DNA from 4 places in the Pseudomonas stagnisoli genome. Region 3 is predicted to be linked to each of the others. Evidence: predicted binding sites of a transcription regulator. Region 3 holds the regulator's gene; each other region holds the start of a gene.
What was found. The regulator FliA, encoded in region 3, starts transcription of late flagellar genes. The targets are predictions, from matches to a motif close to CTAAAGTTTNNNNNNNNNNNGCCGNTAA.

Region 1: the regulator FliA is predicted to act here: its motif matches at 2,067-2,094, upstream of motA (flagellar motor stator protein MotA).
Region 2: the regulator FliA is predicted to act here: its motif matches at 2,185-2,212, upstream of ACOAPY_RS13095 (flagellar protein MotY).
Region 4: the regulator FliA is predicted to act here: its motif matches at 1,695-1,722, upstream of flgM (flagellar biosynthesis anti-sigma factor FlgM).

What each region holds. Positions count from the first base shown of each region.
Region 1 is NZ_CP184361.1:3,851,145-3,854,587, forward strand. Features, by position in the region: gene rsgA (small ribosomal subunit biogenesis GTPase RsgA) at 1-79, shown strand, start outside; gene motB (flagellar motor protein MotB) at 122-1,144, opposite strand; gene motA (flagellar motor stator protein MotA) at 1,161-2,012, opposite strand; gene ACOAPY_RS18615 (HDOD domain-containing protein) at 2,131-3,443, shown strand, end outside.
Region 2 is NZ_CP184361.1:2,723,759-2,727,201, forward strand. Features, by position in the region: gene ACOAPY_RS13090 (argininosuccinate synthase) at 1-1,058, opposite strand, end outside; gene ACOAPY_RS13095 (flagellar protein MotY) at 1,177-2,094, opposite strand; gene pyrC (dihydroorotase) at 2,290-3,336, shown strand; gene rnt (ribonuclease T) at 3,333-3,443, shown strand, end outside.
Region 3 is NZ_CP184361.1:2,554,001-2,557,443, reverse strand. Features, by position in the region: gene flhF (flagellar biosynthesis protein FlhF) at 1-572, shown strand, start outside; gene fleN (flagellar synthesis regulator FleN) at 671-1,504, shown strand; gene fliA (RNA polymerase sigma factor FliA) at 1,501-2,247, shown strand; gene ACOAPY_RS12235 (chemotaxis response regulator CheY) at 2,328-2,702, shown strand; gene ACOAPY_RS12230 (protein phosphatase CheZ) at 2,722-3,443, shown strand, end outside.
Region 4 is NZ_CP184361.1:2,104,354-2,107,796, forward strand. Features, by position in the region: gene ACOAPY_RS10125 (flagellar brake protein) at 1-719, opposite strand, end outside; gene ACOAPY_RS10130 (flagella synthesis protein FlgN) at 797-1,264, opposite strand; gene flgM (flagellar biosynthesis anti-sigma factor FlgM) at 1,314-1,655, opposite strand; gene flgA (flagellar basal body P-ring formation chaperone FlgA) at 1,790-2,548, opposite strand; gene ACOAPY_RS10145 (chemotaxis protein CheV) at 2,629-3,443, shown strand, end outside.

The sequences.
Region 1 (3,443 bases), 1.3 Mb from region 3:
GGAGGACGGTCGCATCCAGCCGCAACGCATGGCCAGCTACCGCCACATCCTGGCCAGCCTGCCCGAACCCGAATACTGATGGTGCGCTGAAACGAAGAGGCCGCGATGATCGCGGCCTCTTTCATTCCTGCGGCTGGTCGAACTGCAGGGCACCATCCTCGAAAATGTTCAGCCGTTGGCGCAGCTCGTCGGGCTGGGCCGGCTCGTCCGCGGCGGGAGGCGCCTGCCCGGGCGCCGTGGCCTCGGTCGGAACCGCATCACCGCCGCCGTCCTGCTCACCCTCGATGGCACGCTGTGCCTTCTTGGTCAGGACGATGATGTCGATACGCCGGTTCACCGGATTGAACGGATCTTTGCGATCGAACAGCGCCGAGGAGGCATAACCCACCACGCGCGCAACGCTGTCATCCGGGTAGCCGCCTGCCACCAGGGCGCGCCGTGCCGCGTTGGCACGGTTGGCCGACAACTCCCAGTTGCCGAAGTCGCCATCGCCGGCGAACGGTTTGGCATCGGTGTGGCCGCTGACGCTGATCTTGTTCGGCACCGCCTTGATGGTGTCGGCCAGGATCAGCAGGATGTCTTCGAAATAGGGCTGCAGGCGTGCACTGCCGAGGTCGAACATCGGGCGATTCTCGGCATCCATGATCTGGATGCGCAGGCCGTCCTGGGTGATTTCGAAGAGGATCTGATCCTTGAACTTCTGCAGCTCGGGATTCTCCTCGACCTTGGTTTGCAGCTCCTGCAGCAGCATCTCCAGGCGCTCGCGCTCGACCTGCTCGGCCAGGGTCTCGGCCTGGCTGGGATCGATCTCGGCGGGATCCTGCGTGGCGTCGACGGCAGCCTCCTGGGAATCCGGCGCATCTTTCAGCTCGGGATTGAGCGTGCGATCCGGCGCAGGCGTTGGCGTGCCGCCCAGGTCGATGACGTAGGGGCTGGCACTCTCGGTAAAGCCGATGGGGTCCTGGAAGTAGCCGGAAATCGCCTTCTTCTGCTCGGGCGTGGCCGAGGACATCAGCCACATCACCAGGAAGAAGGCCATCATCGCCGTGGCAAAGTCGGCGAAAGCGATCTTCCAGGCGCCACCGTGATGGCCCCCGGCGATCTTCTTGACCCGCTTGACCAGAATCGGCTGGTTGTTCTCCATGACTCAGCCGCTCGCCTCAGTTGCCACGCATGGCCTGTTCGAGCTCACTGAAACTCGGCCTGTGGGCCGGGAACAGCACCTTGCGTCCGAACTCGACGGCCAGCGTCGGCGGCATGCCGGAGGCTGATGCCACCAAAGTCGCCTTGATCGACTCGTACAGGTTGAGCTCCTCTTTGGCATCGTGCTCCAGAGCCCCCGCCAAAGGAGCGAAAAAGCCATAGGAGGCGAGAATGCCGAGGAAGGTACCGACCAGAGCAGTCGCCACCTTCTCACCGATCTGTGCGTTATCGGCCGTCGCCAGAATGGACATGGTGATCACGATACCCAGTACTGCAGCCACGATACCCATTGCCGGCATGCCGTCGGCCACCTTCGCCACTGCATGGGCGGGGTGCTCCAACTCTTCCTTCAGGCTGGTGATCTCCATGTCGAAGAGATTCTCCAGCTCGTGGGGCGCCATATTGCCGCTGGACATGATGCGCAGGTAATCACAGATGAACTCGGTCATCCGCTTATCCTTGAGGATCGCCGGGTACTTGCTGAAGATCGGACTGGCATTGGGGTCTTCAACGTCGGCCTCGATGGCCATCATGCCTTCGCGACGGCTCTTGTTGAGGATCTCATAGAGCAGCTTCAGCACTTCCAGGTAGAACGCGTGCGTAAAGCGGCTGCTGAACATCGCCAGCGACTTCTTGAACACCGTCATGAACGCGCTGCCGGGATTGGCCTGAAGAAAGGCACCCAGCGCCGCGCCGCCGATGATCATCACCTCGAACGGGTGAACCAATGCCATGAGCTTGCCGCCAGACAGCACGAAACCACCGAGCACGCAGCCGAAGACTACCAGGATGCCTACGATCTTGATCATGAGAGTGAGCTTGAAGAGTCAGTCGATAAGGGTTCTGCAAAACAACCCTTCTAATTATCGGAAGTATTGCGCCAGACTATAGGCAGTAAAGGCGAAAAGCCAGTTTGGCTCAACCTGCATGCCCACTGAAAAGCACCTACCACGCAGCATCGACGCCTGGCTGAAACAGCTGGACGCAGTGCGCCTGCCCGTCGCCAGCCACCACCACGAGGCGGTGCGCCGCGTGCTGCTGGACAGCCGCAGGTCACTGCGCGAGATCGCCGAGCAGATGCAGGTAAGCCCGGCCATTGCACTGACCGTACTGCGCGAGGCCAACCGCAGCTCCGGCAGCCTCGGCGAACCCGCCGAGAGCCTGGAGATGGCCCTCAACCGACTGGGGCTCAAACGTGCGGAAGCACTTCTCGCACAGATGTCGGTGCAGGAACAGGAGCAGATCCCACTGCCACTGCGGCAGATTCAGCTGATTGGCCTGCATGCCTCGCAACAGGCCAACGGCCTGTTCGCCGGCCGCCTGGCACGGCTGTGGCAGGAGATCCACTGGGGCAGCCTGCTGTTCCTCGCCCCGCTGTGGCCGCTGGTGGCCATGCAACCGCAGCTGTTCGAAGCCTGGGAGCGGCGCGTACTGGGTCGCGGCGAATCGGCGAGCAAGGTCGAGCGTGAGCTGCTCGGCACTCCGCTGCTGCCGCTGTGCCTGGCGCTGGCCAGGCACTGGCGCATGCCGGAGTGGATCATCCAGGGTTATCGCCTGCTGGTGGAAGATCGCCGCCTGCTGGTCAAGGCCCTGCATATTGCACGCGATAACGAGCATCCGCTGCACCAGCAGCAACTGCTCGATGCCGATCCTCCTCTGCGCCGCTGGCTGACGCAACCGGCCAACAGCATTCTGCTGGCCAGCGGCCTGGCACTGTCCAGCCACCACAACTGGAGCTGCCAGCACCACCTGCGCTGGCAACGCCTGACCGGCCTGTACTTGCAGATTGCGCTTCCCGAGTTACAGCAACTGGTGCATCAGCAGGCGGCGCTGAGCGCCCGCCAGCACGCACAACCGGGTCTCTGGCATCCGGCCGAGGCCCTGCTGTGGCCTTGGGAAAGCTGCCGACTGAAGACCGTTCAGGCACCGCCCGCGCCGGCCAGCAACCCGCAACTGGAACTGTGGAAGCAACACTGCAGCAAGCTGCTGGCCCAGCCCTCGCCCTTCGCCAATGTCCTGCAACTGACCGACAGTGCCTGTCAGGCCCTGCAGGCCTGCGGCATGCAGCGGATCATGGTGCTGCTGGCAGATCGCACCCACAGTCGCCTGCTGGCACAGCAGGTGGCCGGCCTCCCGGAGACGGCGGCACAATTGCGCCTCGATCCGGCCCAGAGCCAGGTGCTGCGCCGACTGCTGGCCGAACCCGGGCAGTTGCGCCTGAGCCCGGCCAACCTTGCCCA
Region 2 (3,443 bases), 170 kb from region 3:
ATGACGTTGCCCTTGTACAGTTTCAGGCGCACCACACCGTTCACGTTGGTCTGCGAGGCGTCGATCATCTGCTGCAGCATAAGACGCTCCGGGCTCCACCAGTAGCCGGTGTAGATCAGGCTGGCGTACTTGGGCATCAGCTCGTCTTTCAGGTGGGCCACTTCGCGGTCCAGGGTGATCGACTCGATGGCGCGGTGGGCGCGCAGCATGATGGTGCCGCCGGGGGTCTCGTAGCAGCCGCGCGACTTCATGCCGACGTAGCGGTTCTCGACGATGTCGAGGCGACCGATACCGTTGGCACCGCCGATGCGGTTCAGCTCAGCGAGCACCTGGGCCGGGGTCATTTCCTTACCGTCAATGGCGACGATGTCACCCTTGCGGTAGGTCAGCTCGATGTAGGTCGGGACGTCCGGGGCCTTCTCCGGGGAGACGGTCCACTTCCACATGTCTTCTTCGTGCTCGGTCCAGGTGTCTTCCAGCACGCCACCTTCATAGGAGATGTGCAGCAGGTTGGCGTCCATGGAGTACGGCGACTTCTTCTTGCCGTGGCGCTCGATCGGGATGGCATGCTTCTCGGCGTAGTCCATCAGCTTCTCGCGGGACAACAGGTCCCACTCGCGCCAGGGAGCGATCACCTTGACACCCGGCTTCAGCGCATAGGCGCCCAGCTCGAAACGCACCTGGTCGTTGCCCTTGCCGGTGGCGCCGTGGGAGATGGCGTCGGCGCCGGTCTCGTTGGCGATCTCGATCAGGCGCTTGGCGATCAGCGGGCGAGCGATGGAGGTACCCAGCAGGTACTCGCCTTCGTAGATGGTGTTGGCGCGGAACATCGGGTAGACGAAGTCGCGGACGAATTCTTCGCGCAGGTCGTCGATGTAGATTTCCTTGACGCCCATGGCCTGGGCCTTGGCACGGGCCGGCTCGACCTCTTCGCCCTGGCCGAGGTCGGCGGTGAAGGTCACCACTTCGCAGTTATAGGTGTCTTGCAGCCACTTGAGGATCACCGAGGTATCCAGGCCACCGGAATAGGCCAGAACTACCTTCTTAACGTCCGCCATGCCAATCAACTCCACGGGTTGTACGGAAAACCGGGGATTCTACCGGCCGTGTGGAATGATTTACAGGGGCGCGACAGACTCTAGCGACAAAGCGACAGTTTTATTTGCCGGCGCGACGTCAGGATTTCGCCGCCGGGGCCGCCGTGGGAGCAGGCTCACTGGCGGCCGGTGCAGCTTCGGGCGCAGGCGCAGCGGGAGCTGCGGCGGGGGCCGGCTCAGGCGTCACGACTGGCTCGCGTGACAGCGTCAGGGTTACGCGGCGGTTCTGCGCGCGGTTGGCCTCACTGCTGTTTTTCACCAAGGGATAGCGTTCGCCATGGAAGCGCACGACGATCTGCTCGGCAGGAATCCCTCTGGACCTCAGGTACTCCTCCACCGCCAGGGCGCGCCGCCTGGAGTTATCGCGATTGGTCAGACGATTGCCACTGCTGTCGGAGTGGCCGTCTAGCTGGAAGCGATTGACGCTGGGGTCGGCCTTGATGAAATCGAGAATGATGTCGAGCTTGGCCTGGGCCAGCGGCTCCAGCTGCGTGCCGTTCGGAAAGCCCAGCTGAGTCTGGCGGATCTGGTCGAAATTCACCGGCAGCAGACCCGCCGTGCACTTGAGGTAGTCGTTATAAGCCTTGTTGAAGCGGATCGGCAGCAGGCGCACTTCCAGGCTGTCGCCCCCATGCAGGGTGCGATGACGCACCAGCGGACTGCGCCCCTCCATCAGGCCGGAAAGCAGGCGCCCGGCCTGCTCCTGGTTGCTGTTGAACGGTACCTGGCCGCTGCCAACCGCCAACGCCCCCAGGTTGATGTCACCGCGACCCGGCTGCCAGGGCGCCGCTGCCGCCAGCAGGGTCGCCGATCCGGATCCCAGCCAGCGCTCGCGCACTGTGAGCCGGAAAGTCGCCTGCTCGCCGGCGCGGCGCACGAACTCACCGCTGCCGAAATCGGCGATGGGTTGACTCAGACGACACTCGAACTGATCGCCCTCAACCTTCCACTCCACTTTCTCCATGCGCGTCTGGAAAGTGATGGCCGCGGCCGGCATGCACCAGGGCAGGCAGGCGAGCAGGCTGAACAGGAAGGCAGGGGATCGGCGCAAAGTCGGCTCCGTCGGGAGAAACGGCTATCACAGCCCATATCGGCGGCGCCGGAACAAACTTGATAGGCACAACGAAACGACAGCAGGGCCACTGGCAAAACTGGTAGCATTCGCCCCACGTTTCACCTGCCGGGAACTCCCATGTCCGACCGCCTTACCCTGCTGCGCCCAGACGACTGGCATATCCACCTGCGAGATGGCGCCGTCCTGCAGCACACCGTCCGCGACGTCGCGCGGACCTTCGCCCGCGCCATCATCATGCCCAACCTGGTGCCGCCGGTGCGTACCGCCGAAGAGGCCGATGCCTATCGTGCCCGCATCCTGGCTGCTCGCCCGGCCGGCAGCCGCTTCGAGCCGCTGATGGTGCTCTACCTCACCGACAAGACCTCGACCGACGATGTGCGTGCGGCCAAGGCCAGCGGCTTCGTGCATGCCGCCAAGCTCTACCCGGCCGGCGCCACCACCAACTCCGACTCCGGCGTGACCAGCATCGACAACATCTTCCCTGTGCTGGAAGCCATGGCCGAGGTCGGCCTGCCGCTGCTGGTGCATGGCGAGGTGACTCGCGCCGAAGTCGACGTGTTCGACCGCGAAAAGCGCTTCATCGATGAGCACCTGACCCGCGTGGTCGAGCGCTTCCCGACCCTGAAGGTGGTGTTCGAACACATCACCACCGGCGACGCCGCTGCCTTCGTCAAGGCCGCGCCCGCCAACGTCGGCGCCACCATCACCGCCCACCACCTGCTGTACAACCGCAACCACATGCTGGTCGGCGGCATTCGCCCGCACTTCTACTGCCTGCCGATCCTCAAGCGCAACACCCATCAGGATGCCCTGCTGGATGCCGCCACCAGCGGCAATCCGAAGTTCTTCCTCGGCACCGACTCGGCACCGCACGCCAAGCACGCCAAGGAAGCCGCCTGCGGCTGCGCCGGCTGCTATACCGCGCATGCTGCCATCGAGCTGTACGCCGAAGCCTTCGAGCAGCGCAACGCGCTGGACAAGCTGGAAGGCTTCGCCAGCTGCCATGGCCCGGACTTCTACGGCCTGCCGCGCAATACCGACCATATCACCCTGGTCCGCGAGGACTGGGTCGGTCCGACCGAGTTGCCGCTGGGCGAGCAGGTCGTGATCCCCCTGCGCGCCGGCGAGAAGCTGCGCTGGCGCCTGCAGGAGGACCAGGCATGAGCGAGGAACATTTCGACGACGAACTCGACGGCAGCCTGCCGTCCGGCCCGCGCCACCCGATGGCCGCGCGTTTCCGCGGCTACCTGCCGGTGGTGGTGGATGTCGAG
Region 3 (3,443 bases):
GCGCGCAGAGCATTGCCCTAGTCAGCATGGACTGCTTCCGCATTGGCGCCCAGGAGCAGATCAAGACCCTCGGTCGTATCCTCAACGTACCGGTGACTCAGGTTGAACCTGGGCAGTCGCTGGTTCAGGCGCTGGCGCCGCTGGCGCGCAAGAAAGTGATTCTGATCGACACCGCCGGCCTGCCGGGCAACGATCCGGCGCTGCGCCAGCAGCTGGACAGTCTGGCGGTGCGCGGCCTTAAGGCCAAGAACTATCTGGTTTTGGCAGCCACCAGCCAGGCTCAGGTGCTCAAGGCCGCTTACCACAGCTACAAGCACTGCGGCCTGGCCGGGTGCATCCTGAGCAAGGTTGACGAGGCGGCCAACCTTGGCGAGGTGCTGGGACTGGCTATCAGCCAGCATCTACCGGTAGCCTATCTGGCAGATGGGCCGAAGATTCCGGACGATTTGCAGGTGCCGCGCAGTCATCAGTTGGTGAGCCGTGCCGTGAGCCTGCAGACTGCTGAAGATCCGAGCGAAGAAGCCATGGCCGATATGTTCGCGGGCTTTTATCATCCGCGCCGTGCGGGGTAGGGCAGGCGACGGCGGACAAGGCGTTCTAGTGTGTAGGAAGGGGTCGGTGAAGTTGTCCGACCAGCCCAGACCAGGCAAGACAAGGTAAAGAGAAGAACATGGGTAGTATGCATCCCGTACAGGTGATCGCGGTGACTGGCGGCAAGGGCGGCGTCGGCAAGACCAATGTGTCGGTGAATCTGTCGCTGGCACTGGCCGACCTCGGTCGCCGGGTCATGCTGATGGACGCCGACCTCGGTCTTGCCAATGTCGACGTTCTGCTCGGACTGACCCCCAAGCGGACCCTGGCCGATGTGATTAACGGCGAGTGTGACCTCAAGGACGTACTGCTGCAGGGGCCCGGCGGCATCCGTATCGTGCCGGCGGCCTCGGGTACGCAGAGCATGGTGCAGCTGTCTCCGGTGCAGCATGCCGGGCTGATTCAGGCCTTCAGCGATATCAGTGACAACCTCGACGTGCTGGTGATCGATACGGCTGCCGGCATCGGTGATGGCGTGGTCAGCTTCGTGCGCGCCGCTCAGGAGGTGCTGGTGGTGGTCTGCGACGAGCCGACCTCGATCACCGACGCCTATGCACTGATCAAACTGCTCAATCGTGACTACGGCATGAGCCGTTTCCGCGTTCTGGCCAACATGGCCCACAGTCCGCAGGAAGGACGCAATCTGTTTGCTAAGCTGACCAAGGTAACCGATCGTTTTCTCGACGTGGCCTTGCAGTACGTCGGCGCCGTTCCCTACGACGAATCCGTCCGCAAGGCCGTGCAGAAACAGCGCGCGGTGTATGAAGCCTTCCCGCGCTCGAAGTGCGCACTGGCGTTCAAGGCGATTGCTCAGAAAGTTGACACGTGGCCACTCCCGGCCAATCCGCGTGGCCACTTGGAGTTTTTCGTCGAGCGTCTGGTGCAGCAGCCGATCGCGGGGACGGCGGTATGACAGCAGCCAGTGGACTTCGCATGTACAACAAGGCGCAGGCGCAGGACTCGCAGCACCAGTTGATCGAGCGCTACGCGCCTCTGGTCAAGCGCATCGCCTATCACCTGTTGGCACGCCTGCCGGCCAGCGTCCAGGTCGACGACCTGATGCAGGCAGGCATGATCGGTCTGCTGGAGGCGTCAAAAAAGTATGATGGCAGCAAGGGCGCGAGCTTTGAGACCTATGCCGGCATTCGCATCCGCGGTGCCATGCTCGACGAGGTACGCAAGGGGGATTGGGCGCCACGTTCGGTGCATCGCAATACCCGTATGGTCAGCGATGCCATTCGCGTGATCGAGGCTCGAACTGGAAGAGACGCTAAAGATCAAGAGGTTGCGGCCGAACTCCAATTGAGTCTCGAAGATTACTACGGCATTCTTGGCGATACTCTGGGCAGCCGCCTGTTCAGCTTCGATGATCTGGTTCAGGACGGCGAGCATGGCGGGCTGAGTGAGGATGTCGGCAGTAGTCACAGTGGGCCCTTGAGTGGCCTCGAGGACGAGCGATTCCAGGCGGCATTGGCCGACGCCATCGCCCATCTTCCAGAGCGTGAGCGATTGGTGTTGTCGCTTTACTACGACGAAGAACTGAATTTGAAGGAAATCGGCGAAGTCTTGGGGGTCAGCGAGTCCCGGGTCAGCCAGTTGCACAGCCAGTGTGCCGCGCGTTTGCGGGCCAGGCTGGGCGATTGGCGGGTCAGCTGAGCCAGCCGGTTCCATGATTTGCGACACTGTCGGAACACTGGCGGTGTTTAGACTGTACGGAGGTCGACTTGGACAAGAACATGAAAATCCTCATCGTTGACGATTTCTCGACGATGCGACGGATCATCAAGAACCTCCTGCGTGATCTGGGGTTCACCAATACTGCGGAAGCAGACGATGGCAATACGGCATTGCCGATGCTGCAAAGCGGCAGTTTCGATTTTCTGGTGACCGACTGGAACATGCCCGGTATGACCGGCATTGACCTGCTGCGTGCAGTGCGTGCTGACGAACGCCTGAAGACTCTGCCGGTGCTGATGGTCACTGCGGAAGCCAAGCGTGAACAGATCATCGAGGCGGCCCAGGCCGGCGTGAACGGCTATGTGGTCAAGCCGTTCACCGCCCAGGTGCTTAAGGAGAAGATCGAGAAGATCTTCGAACGGGTTAACGGCTGATGTCCGCCGCGAGGGCGCTATGGCACACGATGATTCACATCTGGGCGAACTCGAATCGACCCTGAAGCAACACGCCACCCAGCTCGTCGAAAGTCTCGAGAAGGGACGTTTCGGCGATGCGGTAGGTCTCATTCATGAGCTCAACAAAGCCCGTGATCATGGCCTTTACCAGGAGATCGGCAAACTCACGCGAGAGCTGCACAACGCGATCGTCAATTTTCAGATCGATCCGCACAATCCGCATGCCCAGGAAATCTCGCAGATTACCGATGCTACCGAGCGACTTTCCTATGTTGTGCAGATGACCGAGAAGGCCGCCAACCGCACCATGGACCTGGTCGAGCAGAGCGCTCCGCTGGTCAACGATCTGGGTGATGAAGCGAAGAGCCTGTCTGCCGAGTGGAGCAAGTTCATGCGTCGCGAGATGGGGGCCGATGCTTTCCGTGACCTCGCCAAGCGGATCGAGCTGTTCCTGGCGCGCAGCGAACGTGACAGTCAGAAACTCTCCGGGCAGTTGAACGACATCCTGCTGGCGCAGGACTTCCAGGATCTCACCGGGCAGGTGATCAAGCGCGTGACCCAGCTGGTCACCGAAGTGGAGCGCGATCTGCTCAAGCTGATGCTGATGGCCAGCCATGTTGATCGTTTCGCCGGCATCGAGCACAACATGGATGAGTTGCGCGCAGAGCAACAAAAACAAAAAGAGCCTTCCAGGGGTGAAGGTCCGCAGATACATGCCGA
Region 4 (3,443 bases), 450 kb from region 3:
GATTCGCGTTGCAGTTGGTAGACGAAGCGCTCTACCTGACGTTGCTCGAGGCCGCTCATGCGATGGAAGCGCAGGCCGACAAAGGTCATGCCGTTCTTCTGGTCAAAGTAGGCATGACGCAACTCGGCGCTAGTCGTCATGCCGCCGATCGGCAGTTGCGCGCTGAAACGTTCATAAACTTCGCCAGGTTGCAGGCGCGCGGTCACGTCACCGGGAAAGCGCAGACGGCAGCCGGTAGCCGAGATGTCCAGCATCTGGCCTCTCAGGCCAGGAGTCAGGCGGCTGCCCGATAGCTCGATATTGACCAGTTGACCCTGGCCCAGGGCGGCGCGGTAGGCATTGCGACGCTGATGGTAGGTGATGCGCTCCGGCATGTAGCACCAGTAGCAACGCGCATTCTCGAGTTCGCCGATGCGTACTGGGTCCTCGCAGCTCCAGGCAATGCGTACGCCCTCGTGGAATGCTTCCACGTGGAATGCCTCGCCGCTCTGAATGAAACGTTCGCCGTCGTTGGGAATGAGTTCGTCCAGAGCAATCAGACCGCGCTCGCGGTTGACTTCGATCAGGTAGCTCTGGAACCGCTGACTGCGGTCCTTGAATGTGATGACCAGTGGATCATTGCCCTGCTGCAGGGTGCGCAGATTGGCAAAAACCTCCAGGGGCGCGGTGAGCACCTTCGGCGGCTGGGGGCCATCATCCTCTTGGAACGGGTTGGACACAGTGCATAACTCCAGGGTACTACCGCACTAGCATACTGGCATATTGCCGGTATGTCCCTGTGCTTGTTGTTATGGTCTCAGGCCTGGCTGAGGGGGCGTTGCTGCGCGATTCTAGCGGCGCTGCCGCGGCTGTCATAGAGCCCCGGCGTTTCGCCGCCGCGAAGAATGCCGAGCACACTCTTCAATGATGCCTGGTTGGCGCGGATCAGTCGGCCATTGCGCTGGTTCGCTTCGCGGCAGCTTTCCAGCAGCCGATTCAACTCGTCGCTGCGTGATAGCAGCTCTTCTCCGTTGGCGCTGCGGCTGGCCATCGCCTCCAGCCCGGCGCGATCAGCGCTCAGCTGCTGCGCGACGAGCAGTTGGCTGCGGGCCGTACCATGCTTCTCAAGCAGGGACAGGAGGGGGAGTTTCTCGCCAAGCAGTTGTTCCAGACGGGGCAGATCACGCTCTCCCATGGCCTGGAATTCGGCGTCGATCAGTTCAAGAAGACGTTGGGCGGTGCCGATATCGTCGTTGAACAGTTGCAGCAGGTCGTTATCTTGCATCGCGGGCTCTGGGGATCGGGCGTCCAACACCCCCAGCGCAGCCCTGGGACTAGCGCTGGGATTCGAAATCGAGGAGCTTGCTGGCCACGCGCTGGGCGTCGACCTGATAGCTACCGTCGGCAATTGCCTGCTTGAGTTTGGCGACGCGCTCTTTGTCCACGGTCGGCAGATCGCGCAGCTTGTCGCCAGCCTTCTGCAGTTGCTGAGCTTCGCGGCTGAGCTGGACGGATTCACCCGTCTTGGCGTTAGCAGCCTGCTCGTCAGCAACCTGTGCCGCATTCTGCGGGGTATTGCTGACAGCCTCGTTGCGGCTGCTGGCCTGAGCGTTGCCGGTGCGACCGCCGTTGGCGGCGCTGGCGGCATTGTTCAGCCGGTTGAAGTCGATAACCATGTTGTGAACCTCGGACGGTAATCTGGACGCTTGACTGGGTTGTCGGCCGGTTCCGTCGAAACTTTAGGGCGCAAGTGTGTGCGTCGTTTAACAGTGTAGGAAATCACCGGGGATTTGCGCTACAAGAATCGTGCCTACATGTCGACCTCGACCTGGCCGGGGCCTGCGATGCGTGCACGGATGATGCGTTGTGAGGCCAGGTTGCGGACGTTGATCTGTTGTCCCAGTGTGCCGCCAGACAATGCCTCGCCTTGCATGCGCACGTTGATTCCGCCACTCCGTGCCGTGATCACCACCTGGTCGCCACGCTGCACGGCGTCCGCAGCCTGCAGCATGGTGGGTGTCAAAACCTGATCAGTCTGTGTCGCGCGCGTCAGTTTTTTGCCGATGGCCTGCTCCGGTGATGTCACATAGCCCCGGCTGAGCAGGCTGACATCCTGCTCGATCAAGGCGATGTCCGCAGGACCGATGATGCTGTCTCGCTTGAGCGGGGCTTTCACGACCACCACCGGGCGGAAAAGGCGTACCTGGGCGGGAACAAAAACGGTCCATGGCTTAGTGCCCTCGCAGCTGATCCGGACGGTCACGCGGCCAAGGGGTTGAGCCGGACTTTCCAGGCTTTGTGTCAAATCACTGTCGCAGGCCGCCAGGCGCAAACGGGGGTCGAGAGTGTTTACCTGAATTTCATATCGGGCCGCGATTTCGCTACGCTCCAGATAGTCCTCTACCATGAATTCAAGAAAGCCTTCGGTAGCGCCGATAAGCTCTTCGGGCAAAGTCAGCTCCGCAGCATGCGCCTGGCTGTAGCCGAATAGCCCCAAAGCGGGTAAAACTCCGACAAGAGCAAGGCGTTTCGCCATCAGGTGTCGGAAAAGTGTCGTGAGCTTTTTCATGCCGCTCACGAAGCAAGCCCCGTGCCGCCTGCTAGGCTTTAGCAGAGTGCGAGGCATTATGAACAATAAGGAGTCTGGGCATGGCCGGAGTATTGGACTCGGTTAACCAGCGTACCCAACTGGTCGGGCAGAATCGTCTGGAGCTCTTGCTGTTCCGTCTGGACGGCCCGCAGCTTTATGGCATCAATGTGTTCAAGGTGAAGGAGGTGCTGCAATGCCCCAAGCTCACCGTGATGCCCAAGTCCAGTCAGGTTGTACGCGGCGTGGCGAACATCCGCGGTGGCACTATTCCCATCCTTGATCTGGCACTTGCCACCGGCAAGTCGGCGCTGGATGACATCCAGAACAGCTTTGTGATCATCACCGAGTACAACACCAAGGTGCAGGGTTTCCTGGTGCGCTCGGTGGAGCGCATCGTCAACATGAACTGGGGCGAGATCCACCCGCCGCCCAAGGGCACTGGTCGCGATCACTACCTCACGGCAGTGACCCGCGTCGACAATAAGCTGGTCGAAGTGATTGACGTCGAGAAGATTCTGGCTGAGGTGGCACCGATGTCGGAGGCGATCTCCGAGGGCGTGGTGGACGTCGAGACCCAGGCCAAGGCCGTTTCCAAGCGTGTGCTGATCTGCGACGACTCCTCGGTGGCGCGCAAGCAGGTTTCGCGTTGCCTGGAGAGCGTCGGGGTCGAGGTTGTGGCCCTCAATGATGGCCGCGAGGCGTACGACTATCTGCGCAAGATGGTGGAGGAGGGCAAGAATCCGGCTGAGGAGTTCCTCATGCTGATCTCCGATATCGAAATGCCAGAGATGGACGGTTACACCCTCACGGCAGAGATTCGTTCCGATCCGAGGATGCAGAACCTTCATGTGATTCTGCATACTTCGCTGTCCGG